Regions from separate parts of the Bradyrhizobium sp. 482_C4_N1_8 genome, predicted to be linked through region 2. Evidence: predicted binding sites of a transcription regulator. Region 2 holds the regulator's gene; each other region holds the start of a gene.
What was found. The regulator LexA, encoded in region 2, represses DNA repair genes until DNA is damaged. The targets are predictions, from matches to a motif close to TGTTCNNNNTGTGTTCNG.

Region 1 (4,186 bases), 3.0 Mb from region 2:
GCAGGCGGTCGACATTGGCGCGGGCTTCCTGCGCCGCGGCGCTGGCTTCGTCGGCGAGCTTGCCGGCCTCGCGCACCTGCGCGCCGATGCCTTGCGCGGACTGGGTGAACTTGTCGGCGGCATGGGCGAAGGTCGAGGCGTTCGACTGCGCGGCATTGGTCCGACCGGTGAGGGCGTCGGTGCGCTCGCGAATGTCCGCGAGCGTTGCCGCGGTCGCCTCCGCGCCGCCGGCCACCGAATTGGCGGCGCGCTCGAGCTGGCGGATCATGGCGCCGAGCTCGAGTTCCAGCAGTTCCAGGATTTCCCTGGCGGAATCGCCCTCGGCCGACAGGGCGGGCGCGGGATCGGCCGGCGACGGCGCGGCCTGTGGGGGTGCCACGGGCGTGGACAAGTCGGGCAGACGCTTCCGAAACAATGCGAACGCCATCAGGTCACTCTTGTCGGGGAACGGGCGGTTGCTATTTTCGCAAGCCGGAATGAAATCAGGGTTAACGGTGCCTGACTCCTAGGCACGGGACACTACGGTATTACCTTAAAGTCGTAGAGCCTCTTTCATTCCGGTGGGTTGGCGGCCTATAAGGCCGCGCTTCCCACGCTCACCTTTGGCGCACGATTCCTTACGAGACACGCATGGCCGGACATTCCCAATTCAAGAACATCATGCACCGCAAGGGGCGGCAGGATGCCCAGAAGTCGAAGCTGTTCGGCAAGCTGGCGCGGGAAATCACCGTCGCGGCCAAGCTGGGCACCCCCGACCCCAACATGAACCCGCGCCTGCGTGCCGCCATCATCGCGGCGCGCCAGGAGAACATGCCGAAGGACAATATCGAGCGCGCCGTCAAGAAGGCGCTCGGCAATGAGGGCGAGAACTATGACGAGATCCGCTACGAGGGTTACGGCCCCGGCGGCGTCGCCGTCATCGTCGAGGCGCTGACCGACAACCGCAACCGCGCCGCCTCCGACATCCGCTCCTTCTTCACCAAGTCGGGCGGCAATCTCGGCGAAACCGGCTCGGTCTCCTTCATGTTCGACCGCACCGGCATCATCGAATACGACCGCAGCGTCGCCTCCGACGACGCGGTGCTGGATGCCGCGATCGAGGCCGGCGCCGACGACGTGGTATCGGGCGAAGGTGGACACGAGATCTACGCCTCGACCGAAGGCTATCGCGACGTCGCCAAGGCGCTGGAAGCCAAGTTCGGCGAGCCGCGCAAGGCCGCTCTGATCTGGAAGCCGCAGAATACGGTCGCGGTCGACGACGAGACCGGCGAGAAGCTTTTGAAGCTGATGGACCTGCTCAACGAGCACGACGACGTCCAGCACGTCTACGCCAATTTCGAGGTGTCGGACGCGCTGATGGCGAAGATTGGCGGCTGAGGTCGCCACCAGCCCCGGATTCCGCTGTCGTCGCCCGGCTTGACCGGGCGACCCAGTATTCCAGAGACGTCTGAGGGAAACGGAGAAGCCGCGGCGTACTGGATACCCCGCTTTCGCGGGGTATGACGTCGGAGGGTGCTGCGGGCAGCGCGGCGATCTCCGACGAGCCCCACTTCCCCTGTTACTTCCGTTCTGTTTCTGTTTCCCCCACCGCAGCCAGCCGCTATCACTGGCCCATGACTGCGCTCCCGATTCGTGGCCCCGTTCGCATCATCGGCATCGACCCCGGCCTGCGCCGCACCGGCTGGGGCGTGATCGAGGCCGAGGGCAATCGTTTGATCTACGTCGCCTGCGGCTCGGTGGAACCACCGGACGATCTGCCGCTGGCGAGCCGGCTGCTCGCGATCCATGAGGGGCTTGCCGCCGTCCTGTCCGGTCACAAGCCGATGGAAGCCGCGGTCGAGCAGACCTTTGTGAACAAGGACGGCGTCGCGACGCTGAAGCTCGGCCAGGCCCGCGGCGTCGCCATGCTGGCGCCCGCGATGTTCGGCATTACCGTCGCCGAATACGCGCCGAACCAGGTCAAGAAGACGGTGGTCGGCGCCGGCCACGCCGACAAGCACCAGATCGCGATGATGCTGAAGATCTTGCTGCCGAAAGCCGAGCCGCCGTCAGCGGACGCCGCCGACGCGCTCGCCATCGCGATCACCCACGCCCATCACCGCCAGAGCACGGCGCTCAGGCTGAAGGTGGTGGGGATATGATCAATCGTCATGCATCGCCGGCGTCATGCCCGGGCTTGTCCCGGGCATCCACGTTCTTTCTCGTCGATGTCAAAGGCGTGGATGGCCGGGTCAAGCCCGGCCATGACGAGAGAGAAGTGCCTGCCGTAGCTGAGGTCCCGAGATGATCGGCAAGCTCAAGGGCCTGATCGATTCCTACGGCGAGGATTATGTGCTCCTCGACGTCGGCGGGGTCGGCTATCAGGTGCATTGCTCGGCCCGCACGCTGCAGCATCTGCCCTCGCCCGGCGAGGCCGCGGTGCTGTCGATCGAGACTTATGTCCGCGAGGACCAGATAAAGCTGTTCGGTTTCCGCACCGATCAGGAGCGCGAATGGTTTCGCCTGCTCCAGACCGTGCAGGGCGTCGGCGCCAAGGTCGCGCTCGCCGTGCTCGGCACGCTGGCGCCTTCCGATCTCGCCAACGCGATCGCGCTGCGCGACAAGGCCGCGGTGGCACGCACGCCGGGCGTCGGCCCCAAGGTTGCCGAGCGCATCGTTACCGAGCTGAAGGACAAGGCGCCAGCCTTCGCCAATGTCGATCCCGCCGTCGTCCATCTCGCCGGCGCCGTCGACGACCAGCGCGCGCCGCGCCCGGTGGCGGACGCGATCTCTGCGCTGGTCAATCTCGGCTACGGCCAGCCGCAGGCGGCTGCGGCCATCGCATCGGCATCGCGCAGCGCGGGCGAGAGCGCCGAGACCGCGCAACTCATCCGGCTAGGCCTGAAGGAGCTGTCGAAGTGAGCGCGGCCCACGCCAATCCCGTCGCCGCCCTGCTTCGTCGCCTTTCGCGCGTGGCCGGTATCGTCGTGATTTTCTCCATTGTCGGGCCGCTGACGACCGCCGCGTTGGTTGCTGTGACGGTAACGGCGCTCGGCGCCGCGGTGCTGCAGATGTTTCTCGTGTTCCTCGAACTGGAAGCACTGCGTGCTCTGGTTTCGATCGCGGTCGTGCTGTTGGCCATCGTCACGATTCTCGCCTCGTTCCTTCCTGCAGTCGTCGCCGGCCTGATATTTGCGTTGGCGGCGGTCTACGCCGATCTCAACATGATCTGGATGGCGTGGCTCGCCGCGGCCGTGGGCGCGGCCGGCTTCGTCATGGTTGGCATGTTCGTCGTGCCCTCCGAAACCTCGGCGGTGATCGTGCCGAGTGTCCGTTCCGCGCCCGAGGCGCTGAAGCTTTCGGCGATGCTCGCCGTCGTCGCCGTCATTCCGGCCAGCCTGTGCTGGTGGCTCGCGAAACCGCTGCATCGTGTTATCCTGCCCGCATGACCACTCCCCCACGCATCGTCACGCCCGAGCGCCGCTCCGATGACGTCGGCGACACCGCGCTACGCCCGCAGTCGCTGTCCGATTTCGTCGGCCAGCAGCAGGCGCGCAAGAACCTCTCGATCTTCATCGAGGCGGCACGCAAGCGCGGCGAGGCGCTCGATCACGTGCTGTTCGTAGGCCCGCCCGGCCTCGGCAAGACCACGCTGGCGCAGATCGTCGCCAAGGAGCTCGGCGTCGGCTTTCGCGCGACCTCGGGTCCGGTGATCGCCAAGGCCGGCGATCTCGCCGCGCTCCTCACCAACCTCGAAGAGCGCGACGTGCTCTTCATCGACGAGATCCATCGGCTCAGCCCGGCGGTGGAAGAGGTGCTCTATCCCGCGATGGAGGACTTTCAGCTCGACCTGATCATCGGCGAGGGCCCGGCGGCACGCTCGGTGAAGATCGAGCTGTCGAAATTCACGCTCGTCGGCGCCACCACGCGCGCCGGCCTCCTCACCAATCCCTTGCGCGATCGCTTCGGCATCCCGGTCCGCCTCAACTTCTATACGATCGAAGAGCTGGAAAGCATCGTCACCCGCGGCGCGCGCGTGCTCAATGTCGGCATGAGCGCCGACGGTGCCAACGAGATCGCGCGCCGCGCCCGCGGCACGCCGCGCATCGCCGGCCGCCTGCTGCGGCGCGTGCGCGATTTCGCCTCCGCCGCCGATGCCGCCTCGATCGACCGCAAGATCGCCGATCATGCGCTGAGCGCGCTCGAG
Region 2 (4,186 bases):
TTCCGCGAGCTGTATCTGTCGTCCAGCATCGGCCTGCGCAAACCGGATGTGGAGGCCTTCGACCATGTCGTGGCCGCGATCGGCGTGCCGGCGAACCGTATCGTGTTCTTCGACGATCTTGCCGAGAACATCGAAGGAGCGCGGTCGCGCGGCCTGACCGCGGTCCACGTGACCTCGCCCCGCGACGTCGGGAATGCCCTCAAGGCGCTCGGAATCTGACCTCTGGCCGGCAAGCCGACGGGCCGCGAGTGGAACTATTTTGCCTGGGGGCGAGGAACCAAAACCCTTTGTGCATTTTTATACGGAGTTCCCGGAACGATTGCCCCTCTCGGGACTCATGAGTCCGTTGTGAATTCTACATCGGGCTTATCGTCGTGTTGGGCAAAACCTACCTTACCAAGCAAGCCTCTCTGCTGATGAAATTCGCCAGAACCACCTCGGATTCTGACCTCTCCGCAAAACTGATCAGCAAGGCCGCCGACCTGAAATCCCAGGCCGACCCGCTGCCTGACAAGGATCAGGGCCCCGCAGCGCCGGACGTCAGTCCGTACAAGCCGCCGGGGAGTTGACCGATGCTGGCCGTGGCTCTCGTCCTTCTCGTCCTCGCCATGGCCATCCTCGTACCGGTCTGTCTCGCCTTCTGGATCATGCCGCGGCGGACTTGATGCTCACCCTTCATCGCAGAGCGGATGACGCAGGATAAATCATCCTGCGCGGCCACTGTTTTGCCTCTGCGCCTGCACTCGGCTAGAACTCTCGCCGCCGATTTGCCCGAACGGGCCCAGCAGGAGTTTTCACCCGTGGCCCTGATGCCGGTTTCCGACGCGCTCGCTGCGGTGCTGGCGGGCGCAGAGCCGCTGCCTGAAGAGATGATCGCGCTCGACGCAGCCTTCCACCGCGTGCTCGCGCGCGACGTCGCCGCGCGGCGCACGCAGCCGCCGCAGGCGATGTCGGCAATGGACGGCTATGCGGTGCGCGCGGTCGATGCGGCGAAGATCGACTCCCAGCTCACCCTGATTGGCGAGGTCGCGGCGGGCCGCCCGTTTGCGGGATCGGTCGGCGCCGGCGAGGCCGTGCGTATCTTCACCGGCGGTGTCGTTCCCGATGGCGCTGATGCGGTCGTGATCCAGGAGGACACGATCGCGGACGGCAAGCGCATAACGATCAAGGAAGCTGCCGTAACGGGGCGGCACATCCGCCCCGCCGGCGTCGACTTCTCGGAAGGCGACGTGCTGCTGCGCAAAGGGGCCCGGCTCACCGAGCGCGACCTCGCGCTCGCCGCCGGCATGAATTACCCGCAACTGCCAGTCCGGCGACGCCCGAAGGTCGCGATCCTCGCGACCGGCGACGAGCTGGTGATGCCGGGTACGACGCCGGGCCACGGCCAGATCGTCTATTCCAACGGCTACGCCCTGCACGCGCTCGCCCGCAGCGAGGGCGCCGATACCATCGACCTCGGCGTTGCCGCCGATACGCTGGAGGCCACCACGGCCGGCATCGGCCGCGCGCGGGAGAGCGGCGCCGACATCCTGATCACGACCGGCGGCGCGTCGGTCGGGGACCACGATCTGGTCCAGCAGGCGCTGAGGGACGAAGGTATCTCGATGGCGTTCTGGAAGATCGCGATGCGGCCGGGCAAGCCGATGATGAACGGGCGGCTCGGCGCGATGCGCGTGATCGGCCTGCCCGGCAATCCCGTGTCATCCTACGTTTGCGGCTTCCTGTTCATGGTGCCGTTGATTCGCGCGCTTTCGGGCCGTTCGATGATTCATCACCGCCGCGAACGCGCGGTGCTCGGCCGCGATGTCGGCGCCAATGACCAGCGCGAGGATTACCTGCGCGCACGCCTCGAGCTGCGCGACGACGGCACGCTCGTCGCCCTTCCGGTCAATCACCAGGATTCCTCGCTGCTTGCGAATCTCGCTGCGGCACAGGCACTTCTCGTGCGCGCGCCATTCGCGTCGAAGGCCGAAGCCGGCACGCCTTGCGAGGTCTTGCGGCTGCCCGTCTGAGCGCTTCGTTCGCGTGCGTTCCGCGAACTTTGTCGCGTTCACGGTAAATTAAGCAGTTGCGGAACATGTATCGAACATATAGTGTCCGTTCATGATTTGTTTCGAGAATGTAGCGGCTTACTGCTGAATTCAGCGTCTCGGAATCGAACGACATCAACCGGGGGATTTTGGTCGAGATGTTAACGCGCAAACAATACGAGCTCCTGCGGTTCATCAGCGAACGACTGAAGGAAAGCGGCGTGCCGCCCTCCTTCGATGAGATGAAGGACGCGCTCGACCTGCGCTCGAAATCGGGCATCCATCGCCTGATCACCGCGCTCGAGGAGCGCGGCTTCATCCGGCGCCTGCCCAACCGGGCCCGCGCCATCGAGGTGATCAAGCTGCCCGAGCTTCAGGCCGCCGCCGGCAGCCGCCGCGGCTTCACGCCGAGCGTCATCGAAGGCAATCTCGGCAAGGTCCGCACGACTTCGAGCCCGCCGCCGGACGAGGGCGAGCGCCCCGTCGCGGTCCCCGTGATGGGCCGCATCGCGGCCGGTACGCCGATCGAGGCCTTGCAGACCCGCAGCCACACCATCAGCGTACCGCCTGACATGCTCGGCTCGGGCGAACATTACGCGCTCGAAGTGCGCGGCGATTCCATGGTCGAGGCCGGCATTCTCGACGGCGACATGGCGCTGATCCAGCGCAACGAGAGCGCCGATACCGGCGATATCGTGGTGGCGCTGATCGACGACGAGGAGGCGACGCTCAAGCGCTTCCGCCGCCGCGGCGCCTCGATCGCGCTCGAGCCCGCCAATGCGGCCTATGAGGTCCGCATTCTGCCGCCCAACCGGGTGAAGATCCAGGGCAAGCTGATCGGACTGTACCGGAAGTATTGATACCGAACGTGCCGGTATCGGTCATTTCGCGCCCCGCGCGCTTTCGATCGGCATCGCCGATCCGGGATTGGAGCGGACGATTGTCCGCTTCCGCTGGATAGTCTTTCTGGTTTCGCGCAGATTATCCGGCCCCTCCTCCAGCGGTACATCCTCGGCACGCCACACGAAGCAGCCCTGCTTCGCGGCCTTCAGGTTCGAGGAGAAGTCATGCGCCAGATCGTTCTGAGCACAGTTGCTGTGGCGCTGATCGCAGCATCGGCCGCGCAAGCCTTGGCCGCGCAATCGCGGCCCCATGCCCGCAAGGATACCGCCGTAAGCGAGCAAGTCCGCAAGGCCCTCGACGCCGTCGACCAACCGTCGCGGCCGGGCTGGCAATATTCCGGCTGGTCGGCGCCTGCGGGGCGCTGACACGCGCCTGCGGAATGCAAAGGGGCGGGCTTTGTTCCTGGTGGATTCGGGAAAGTTAATGTGATTGCGGCCTGCGGCGGCGAGCCGTAGATTTGCCTACAACCCGGCAGAACGTTTGGTATTTCCACTCTGATAGAGGCCTGCGCCTCGATTAAGAGACGTGGGTCGCTATCCCTGCATGAGGAGCACCCGATGTGTGACTACAGCCTGCATGCCGTCGCGTCGCGTCCCGCCGAAGTCGGCGAGACGATCGTCACGACAACCTTCCGCGGCACCTCGACGCGCGGCTTTGCCTCCGCGGCCGATCCGACCGTCGCGGTCTGCCTGCTCCCGGGAACGGAGCTCGCCTTCGCCGACAACGTCCGCTACGACAATCGCTGGATCTGGACGCGCACCGTCAATTCGCGCGTCGGCAAGTTCGGCAAGATCGATCCGCACATTCCCGATCGCCATCATGATGCGATCGAATTCCCCGACGGCAAATCCGTGCTGGTGACGCAGCTGGTCGAAGGCCAGCGTGCGACCGTGCTGCAGCTACCGGTGACCCAGCCGCTCGGCGAGCGCGAGCACAAGCCGCAGACCATCACCGACAGCCGGCCAACCAGCACCCGCCTGCCGATCGGCTGACATCGCCATTCCCGGCCGGCAGGTCGGGCCAGGATTGAAAATCGCCATCGCCGGCCGAGGCCGGCGAGATGGTGTTGCTCGTGCCCCGCGAAACGCCATCGGGCGGACCAAGCCGTTGTGCCTCCCACCGCACGAAGTTTGCGCTGTCCTGCCTGAATTTTAAACGTCCGTTCCGCAGCCAAATGGCCGATGCTTGGTGCGGCTTGAGACGGCGGGCACGTTCGATGAAGACCTTCATTCGCGTCGTTGAACTCTGGGTGC
Region 3 (4,186 bases), 4.3 Mb from region 2:
CTGGTCGTCGAGCACCTCTCCGGGTGCACCGGAGCCCTTCGCCAGCTCGCAGCGCAGGATTTTTACGCGCGCATTCTCAAGCTCTGCCCAGGCGCCGGGAAACGGCGACAGGCCGTGGATGTGGCGCAGCACAGCGCGCGCCGGCCTGGACCAGTCGATCCGCGCTTCGGCCTTGTCGATCTTGGCGGCGTAGGTGACGCCATCCTCGCTCTGCTTCTTGAGCTGGAGCCCGCCGCGGGCGAGCGCGGCCATCGCGCGCACCATCAGATCGGCACCGATCCGGGAGAGGCGGTCATGCAGATCGACCGCGGTCATGTTGTCGGGAATCGCGATGCGCTCGGCCATGGCGACGTCACCGGTGTCGAGACCGACATCCATCTTCATCACCATGACGCCGCTCTCCGCATCGCCTTCCATGATCGCGCGGTTGATCGGCGCGGCGCCGCGCCAGCGCGGCAGCAGCGAAGCGTGCAGATTGTAACAGCCGAGCTTTGGCGCATCGAGGATCGCCTGCGGCAGGATCATGCCGTAGGCGACGACGACGGCGGCATCCGCATCAAAGGCACGAAACTCGTCGAGCGCTTCGGGCGGCTTCAACGACTTCGGCGTCAGCACGGGCACGCCGAGCTTTCGCGCGGCTTCCTCGACCGGAGTCGGCTGCAATTGCAGGCCGCGCCGTCCGCCGGGCTTGGGCGCGCGGGTATAGACCGCCGCGATCTCGTGGCCGTGCGAGACCAGCTCGAGCAGCGTCGGCACGGAGAAATCGGGCGTACCCATGAAGATCAGGCGGAGAGACATATGACGAGACAATCCTCGGGAACGAGCAAGTTACTCGTCATGGCCGGGCTTGTCCCGGCCATCCACGTTCTCGCTGCTCGCGGCGGCAAAGAACGTGGATGCCCGGCACAAGGCCGGGCATGACGGCGGAGGACGTGGCTACTCCGCGCGCTTGGCGGCTTTCTCGAACTTCTTGATCACGCGGTCGCGCTTGAGTTTTGACAGATAGTCGACGAACAGCACGCCGTTGAGATGGTCGATCTCGTGCTGGATGCAGGTGGCGTAGAGGCCTTCGGCGTCCTCCTCGTGCACCTTGCCGTCGAGGTCGGTGAAGCGCACCCGCACCTTCGCGGGCCTTTCGACCTCCTCGTAATATTCGGGAATCGAGAGGCAGCCTTCCTCGTAGACCGACAGATCCTCGGAGGATGCGATGATTTCAGGGTTGATGAAGACACGCGGCTCCGGCTTTGTCTCGCCGTCCGGGTCAGGCTTGGCGAGGTCCATGGTGATCAGCCGCAAGGGCTGCGCGATCTGGATCGCCGCGAGCCCGATGCCGGGCGCGTCGTACATGGTCTCGAACATGTCGTCAGCAAGCTTGCGGATCTCCGTCGTGACCTTCTCGATCGGCTTGGAGACCAGACGCAGCTGCTTGTCGGGCAGGATGATGATTTCTCTGAGGGCCATGGCCGCGATTTAAGCCGCATGCCGGATGCGGTCAATGCGGCGAGGAACTCCGTTAACCCTCCGCTAACCATAAAACTTCAGGTTTCGTTAACCATAAAAATTAGGGGGCTATTAACCATAAGCGTTCGCTATTCGTTCGCGGAGGGTGTCGAATCGGCTACAAGGGCCGCCATGAACGAGATCATTTTCCTGGCTGGCGACTGGCCGGTCCGCACGATCGATGCGCTGATCGGCTTCGGCGCCCTCGTCGTCATCCTGCTGCTGGTGATCGCGGTCGTGATCGCGCGATCCGGGCGGCGCGGCGCGGAACTCGCCATGGCCAATGCCATCCGCGCGGACGAGCTCGAGGAGCGCCTCAGCCAGGTGCTGCACGCCCAGAGCGAGGCTGCCGGCCGAGCCGACGCCATGACCCAGGCGCTGGCCGGCCGCCAGGCTGACATGGCGCGCGCGGTCAACGAGCGGCTGGATTCGGTGACCCATCGGGTCGGCCAATCCATGGAACACTCGACCCGCAACACCATGGAGAGCCTGCGCGCCCTGCACGAGCGGCTCGGCATCATCGACAACGCGCACAAGAACCTCACCGACCTCACCACGCAGGTGACGACCCTGCGCGACGTGCTCGCCAACAAGCAGTCGCGCGGCGCCTTCGGCCAGGCAAGGATGGAGGCGATCGTCCAGGACGGCTTGCCGAAGGGCGCCTACGAGTTCCAGTTCACGCTCTCGACGGGAAAGCGGCCGGACTGCGTGGTGTTCCTGCCCGACCAGCGCCCGCTCTGCATCGACGCAAAATTTCCGCTGGAGGCGATGACCGCGCTGCACGACGCCCGCACCGACGAGGAGAAGCGCATCGCCACGCAGCGGCTGCGCGGCGACGTGATGAAGCATGTCAGCGACATTGCCGACAAATATCTCGTCGCCGGCGAGACCCAGGAGATGGCGCTGATGTTCGTGCCGTCGGAATCGGTCTACGCCGAGATCCATGACGGTTTCGACGACGTGATCCAGAAGGCCTATCGCGCCCGCGTCGTGCTGGTGTCGCCTTCGCTGCTGATGCTCGCGATCCAGGTGATGCAGCAGATCATGAAAGACGCGCGCATGCGCGACGCCGCCGACCAGATCCGCACCGAGGTGATCAAGCTCGGCGACGATTTGGGACGCCTGCGCGACCGCGTGCTGAAATTGCAGAAGCATTTTGCCGACGCCAACGAGGACGTGCGGCAGGTGCTGATCTCCGCCGACAAGATCGAGAAGCGCGCCGGGCGAATCGAGGAGCTCGATTTCAGCAAGACCGATGCGCCGGAGGGGCCGCATCTGGTGGCAACCGGTGCCGCGGAGCTGTTCCCGAGGAAGCTCCAGGCGGGGGAGTGAGTTTTGAGGCACACTGTCGTCGCCCGGCTTGACCGGGCGACGACACCTCACTTGTGGCAGCCAGAATCTGCTAACACCTCCCCATGACCGCACCCGACGCGACCTCCCCTGCCAGCCCCGACACGGCCCCCACGTCCTGGCGCGATGGCCTGGCCGTGTACCTGCAACCGCGGGTGCTGATCGTGCTGTTCCTCGGCTTCTCGTCCGGGCTGCCGCTGGCGCTGTCGGGCTCGACGCTGCTGGTGTGGATGCGCGAGGCCGGGGTCGACCTCAAGACCATCGGGCTGTTTGCGCTGGTCGGCACGCCCTACACGCTGAAATTCCTGTGGGCGCCGCTGGTGGATGCGCTGCATGTGCCGCTGTTCACTCGCGCGTTCGGGCGGCGGCGCGGTTGGCTGCTGTTCTCGCAATTGCTGCTGATCATCGCGATCCTGCTGCTGGCGCTTACCGATCCCGCGCGCTCGCCGTTCTACGTCGCGCTCGGCGCGCTGCTGGTCGCGACGACGTCCTCGACGCAGGACATCGTGGTCGACGCGTTCCGCGTCGAGAGCCTGCCGGAGAGCGAGCAGGCTGCCGGAATGGCTTCCTACGTCGCGGCCTACCGCATCGGCATGCTGGTCTCGACCGCGGGCGCGCTGTTCATCGTGTCCGGCTTCGAGGGCACCGGCATTCCGCGCGCGTCGGCCTGGATGTGGGGCTACGTGGTGATGGCGGCGATGGTGCTGATCGGCACGATCACCGCGCTGGCCGCGACAGAGCCCGAGCAATCGGTGCGGGCGGAAGCCGCGACACAAACCGAGACGGCGTTCGCGCGCGTGCTGCACGCGGCGATCGGAGCCTTCTCGGAATTCCTGTCGCGCAAGGATGCGCTCGCCGCGCTCGCCTTCGTCGTGCTGTTCAAGTTCACCGACGCCTTCTCCGGCACCATGACCGCGCCGTTCGTGATCGACCTCGGCTTTTCCCGCAACGATTATGCGGCGATCGTGAAGGGCGTTGGTCTCGCGGCAACGCTGATCGGCGGCTTTGCCGGCGGCTTCCTCGCGCGGCGCTATTCGCTCGCGACCAGCCTGTGGATCGGCGGCGTGGTGCAGGCGCTCGCCAATCTCTCCTTCTCCTGGCTGGCATTCGTCGGCACCAGCCAATGGGCGCTGGCCTTTGCCATCACCTGCGAGAACTTTACCAGCGCCATCGGCACCGTGATCTTCGTCGCCTATCTCTCCGCGCTGTGTCAGAATCCGCTGCACACGGCGACGCAATACGCGCTGCTCACCGCGCTCGCCGCGGTCGGGCGCACATATCTGTCAGCGAGTGCGGGCTTCGTGGCGGACACGACGGGCTGGCCGCTGTTCTTCGT
Region 4 (4,186 bases), 2.4 Mb from region 2:
CGCCGGGTGCTTCGTTCTTGCTCACGCCCGACGTGAACGAGAGCGCGTGGCCGTCCCAATGCGCACACAGATCGGGTGTCAGGATCGACCAGGGCATGTCGGCGAAGCGCTTGGCAAAGAACGGCGCGGCAAGCTCGACGATGTGATGCTCCGGCTCGAACCAGGCGACGTAATGCGCCGCGCGCTCGCGTCCGATCTCGCGGAAGCGCACGAAGGCATGCATCTTGTGCTCGTCGCGATGGACTGCTCTTGCCATGGCGGTGACTTGCGCGACATCGGGATCGGTCGCGACCTCGATGAGATCGTGATTGTCTTTCAAGCGCCAGAGCAGGCGATAGAGGATCGCAAAGCGCTCGCCGTCGCGATGCAGGATCGCGGCCTTGGCGAGCTCGACGAATTTTGCCGAGACGTTGAAGGTGCCGTCGTTCACCTCAAATATCGGAGACGGCGCGGGCGGTGCGAACAGCTCGGCTTCGCCGCCTTGTACGGTCCAGGTGGCATCGGTTGGCGGCACATGATGCAGCACGAGCGACCGCGCGGCTTTGCGCCAGCCGTCGAAATCGGTTTCGGTGTCGAGGGTGATGTACTGCATCAGAAGCCAAACCCCAGTTGTGTTGCCTTCGGCTTGAACCGTTCGATCAGCCGCGCCTCGTCGAGGCGGTGCGGCGCGGGGCGGTGATCGCTGAGGACGATGAAAGGCAGCGCCTTGTTGCGGGGCACGTGCAGCCGCGCGAGATCGGAGAGGCGGATCGTGGTGGTGCGCCGGGTCGCGATGATGCGTTCGACCGCCTTGGTGCCGAAGCCGGGCACGCGCAACAGCTCCTCGCGGCTGGCGCGGTTGACGTCGAGCGGGAAGCGGTCGCGATGGCGCAGCGCCCAGGCGAGCTTCGGATCGATGTCGAGCGGCAGCATCGCGTTGTCATCGACGATCTCCGCAACGTCGAAACCGTAGAACCGCATCAGCCAGTCGGCCTGGTAGAGCCGGTGCTCGCGCAGCAGCGGCGGCTGTACCAGAGGCAAAGCGCGGCTGGCATCGGGGATCGGGCTGAAGGCGGAGTAATAGACGCGCCGCAGCCTGTAGGAGCCATAGAGATTGGAGCTGGTGTGGAGAATGGTGTGATCGGAGGCCGCGTCGGCGCCGACGATCATCTGCGTGCTCTGTCCGGCGGGCGCGAAGCGCTGCGGCCTCGCCTTCGTCTTTGTGCTGCGGTTTTCCTCAGCCTCGTCGAGCTTCAGCCGCAGCCGGCCCATGGTGCGGCGGATCGCGCGCACATCCTTTTCCGGTGCGTATTGCTGCAGGCTCGTCTCCTCAGGCATCTCGATGTTGATGGAGAGGCGATCTGCATATTTGCCGGCTTCCGCGATCAGCGCGTCGTCGGCCTCGGGAATGGTCTTGAGATGGATGTAGCCGCGAAAGTGATGCTCCTCGCGCAGTTTGCGCGCGACGCTGACCACCTGCTCCATGGTGTAGTCGGGGCTGCGGATGATGCCGGAGGAGAGAAACAAGCCCTCGATGTAATTGCGCCGGTAGAAGTCGAGCGTGAGCTTGACCACTTCGTCGATGGTGAAGCGGGCACGCGGCACGTTGGAAGAGGCGCGGTTGACGCAATAAAGGCAGTTGTAATTGCAGGCGTTGGTCAGGAGCACTTTGAGCAGCGAGATGCAGCGTCCGTCCGGCGCGTAGGAATGGCAGATGCCCATGCCCGGTGCGGTCGAGCCCATGCCCTTGCCGTCGCTGGAATCCCGCTTCTCGGTGCCGCTGGAGGCGCACGACGCATCGTATTTGGCGGCATCAGCCAGAATCTCCAGCTTGCGTTGTACGTCCATCGTGGAATCCCTTTGATTCAGCTTACGAATCCGGATGAGCACCAATTCGATTGACTCCCCGGCCGCTGTTAGCTTTATATTAGAACATATCATGAACAAATGAGCCAGCCGCAGGTTCTTATTTTTGAGAACCTCGGCAATCACCTCTGAAGGAGCGGCGTATATGAGCGGCGCACGGATGAACGCGCTTGCGACCTTGCGCGGCCAGATCGAGCGCATCGAGACGGCGGAGGTCGTGCATCAGCACGATCGCGTCGCGCTCGGCCACGACGAGGTCGACAGCGCGCTGAAGGGCGGGCTCGCGCGCGCGGTGATCCACGAGGTGTTTTGCGAGGGCCGGCAGGGAACCGCCGCGACGGGTTTTGTCATGGGGCTTGCGGGGCGTGTCTCGCGGCGCCGGCCGCTGCTGTGGGTGCGGCAGGATTTTTCGGAACTCGAGACCGGCGCGCTGTCGATGAGCGGGCTTGCCGAGATCGGTCTCGATCCGCGCCGCGTGGTGATGGTGCGCGCCGCCGATGTCGAGAGCGCGTTGCGGACCTCGGCCGATGCGCTCGCCTGCGACGCGCTTGGCGCCGTCGTGCTCGAGCTCTGGGGTGAGACGCGGCAGTTCGATCTCGTGGCGAGCCGTAAGCTGACACTGGCCGCGCAATCGTCCGGTGTCACCGGCCTGATGTTGCGGATGGCCGCGCAGCCGCTGCCCTCGACCGCGGAGACGCGATGGATGCTGCGCGCGGCGCATTCGCCGCCGGGCCCGGCATGGAGTGCCTGGGGCGCGCCGCGCTTCGATGCCGAGCTCTTGCGCAATCGTCATGGCCCCTGCGGCCGGTGGATCATGGAATGGAAATGTGATGAGTGCCAGTTCTCTGAACCGTCGACGTATCCTCAGCCTGTGGCTGCCACGCCTGCCCATCGATCGGATTCAGCGGTTCTTCGGCGCGCTGGGTAAGACCAATGATCCGAGCATCGTCGTCATCAAGGACAACAATGCGCTGGTGATCCATGCGCTGGACGAAGCCGCCGAGCGCCTCGGCTTGCACATCGGCCAGCCCCTGGCCAATGCACGGGCGATGTGTCCGGACTTGAAAGTGTTCGACGCCGATGTCGTGGCCGATGCGAAGACGCTCAGCGACGTCGCCGACTGGTGCGATCGCTTCACGCCGCTGGTGGCGCTCGATCCGCCGCACGGGCTGTTTCTGGACATCACCGGCTGCGCGCATCTGTTCGGCGGCGAGGCTGCGTTGTTGCAGACCTTCGTCCGCGGGCTCGCCCGTCAGGGTTTTGCCGTCAGCGCGGCGATCGCCGGCACCTCGGTCTGCGCGCGCACGCTGACGCGGCAGGCCTCCGGCACCATCGTCGCCGATGGCGGGGAGGCGGCGGCGGTCAGCCGGCTGCCGGTGTCCGCGCTCGGTGCGGGCGAGGCCATCACCACGGGCCTGCGTCGCGCCGGCCTGAAAACCATCGGCGATGTCGCCTCGCGCGAGCCGCATGAGATCACGGCGCGGTTCGGCGCGCGGTTCTCCACGCTGCTCGCGCATGCGCAGGGGCATGGCGATGCCCCGATCAATCCGCGCAAACCGCTGCCGGATTACATCGTGGAGAAGCGCTTTGCCGAACCGATCGCCACCGACACCATGATCGCGATGACGCTGTCGCGGCTGGCCGACACGCTGATCGCGTCCATGGAGAAGCAGGGCAAGGGTGCGCGGCGCCTGGAAGCCGCCTTCTTTCGCACCGACGGCGTGGTGCGCGCGATCATGGTCGAGACCGGGCGGCCGGTCACGCAAAGCAAAGTCATCGACCGGCTGTTCCGCGAGCGCCTCGATGCGCTCGCCGATCCGCTGGATCCCGGCTTCGGTTTCGACATGGTACGACTGTCGGCAAGCCGCACCGAGATCGTGGTGCAGGAGCAGCGCGATCTCGACGCCCATGTCCATGACAATGACGAGCTCGCCGCGCTGATCGACCGCATCGCCGCGCGCATCGGCGGAAAGCGCGTCGTCGTGCATTTGCCTGAGGATACCCATATCCCGGAATGTGCGGTGCTGGCCGCGCCTGCCCAGCACCATCTCGCCGTGGCCATGCAGGCCGAATGGCCGGCGCGCGCCGAGAGCGAGCCGCCGCTGCGCCCCCTGCGGCTGTTCGACAGACCGGAGCCGATCAAGGTGCCGTTCGCGACCGTGCCCGACGGCCCGCCGCATCAGTTCACCTGGCGGCGCGCGCTGCATGCGGTGGTGCGGGTGGAAGGGCCCGAGCGCATCGCGATGGAATGGTGGCGGCAGGACGGCAAGCAATTGACGCGGGATTATTTCCGCATCGAGGATGCCGAAGGCCTGCGCTTCTGGATCTTTCGCGACGGTCT

Region 1: a site for LexA is predicted at 1,566-1,583, ahead of ruvC (crossover junction endodeoxyribonuclease RuvC). Genes of this name have one in related genera too.
Region 3: a site for LexA is predicted at 1,584-1,601, ahead of AB7Z56_RS40730 (DNA recombination protein RmuC). Genes of this name have one in related genera too.
Region 4: a site for LexA is predicted at 1,908-1,925, ahead of AB7Z56_RS31785 (ImuA family protein). Genes of this name have one in related genera too.

Annotation. Positions count from the first base shown of each region.
Region 1 is NZ_CP197231.1:1,315,059-1,319,244, forward strand. Features, by position in the region: gene AB7Z56_RS06120 (methyl-accepting chemotaxis protein) at 1-427, opposite strand, end outside; gene AB7Z56_RS06125 (YebC/PmpR family DNA-binding transcriptional regulator) at 631-1,377, shown strand; gene ruvC (crossover junction endodeoxyribonuclease RuvC) at 1,614-2,141, shown strand; gene ruvA (Holliday junction branch migration protein RuvA) at 2,284-2,901, shown strand; gene AB7Z56_RS06140 (hypothetical protein) at 2,898-3,428, shown strand; gene ruvB (Holliday junction branch migration DNA helicase RuvB) at 3,425-4,186, shown strand, end outside.
Region 2 is NZ_CP197231.1:4,318,358-4,322,543, reverse strand. Features, by position in the region: gene AB7Z56_RS20655 (HAD family hydrolase) at 1-219, shown strand, start outside; gene AB7Z56_RS20650 (hypothetical protein) at 417-569, shown strand; gene AB7Z56_RS20645 (molybdopterin molybdotransferase MoeA) at 801-2,012, shown strand; gene lexA (transcriptional repressor LexA) at 2,189-2,890, shown strand; gene AB7Z56_RS20635 (hypothetical protein) at 2,912-3,244, opposite strand; gene AB7Z56_RS20630 (hypothetical protein) at 3,491-3,925, shown strand; gene AB7Z56_RS20625 (GAF domain-containing protein) at 4,150-4,186, shown strand, end outside.
Region 3 is NZ_CP197231.1:8,581,976-8,586,161, forward strand. Features, by position in the region: gene fmt (methionyl-tRNA formyltransferase) at 1-798, opposite strand, end outside; gene def (peptide deformylase) at 937-1,461, opposite strand; gene AB7Z56_RS40730 (DNA recombination protein RmuC) at 1,633-2,832, shown strand; gene AB7Z56_RS40735 (AmpG family muropeptide MFS transporter) at 2,916-4,186, shown strand, end outside.
Region 4 is NZ_CP197231.1:6,680,188-6,684,373, reverse strand. Features, by position in the region: gene AB7Z56_RS31795 (UdgX family uracil-DNA binding protein) at 1-592, opposite strand, end outside; gene AB7Z56_RS31790 (putative DNA modification/repair radical SAM protein) at 592-1,827, opposite strand; gene AB7Z56_RS31785 (ImuA family protein) at 1,991-2,773, shown strand; gene AB7Z56_RS31780 (Y-family DNA polymerase) at 2,676-4,186, shown strand, end outside.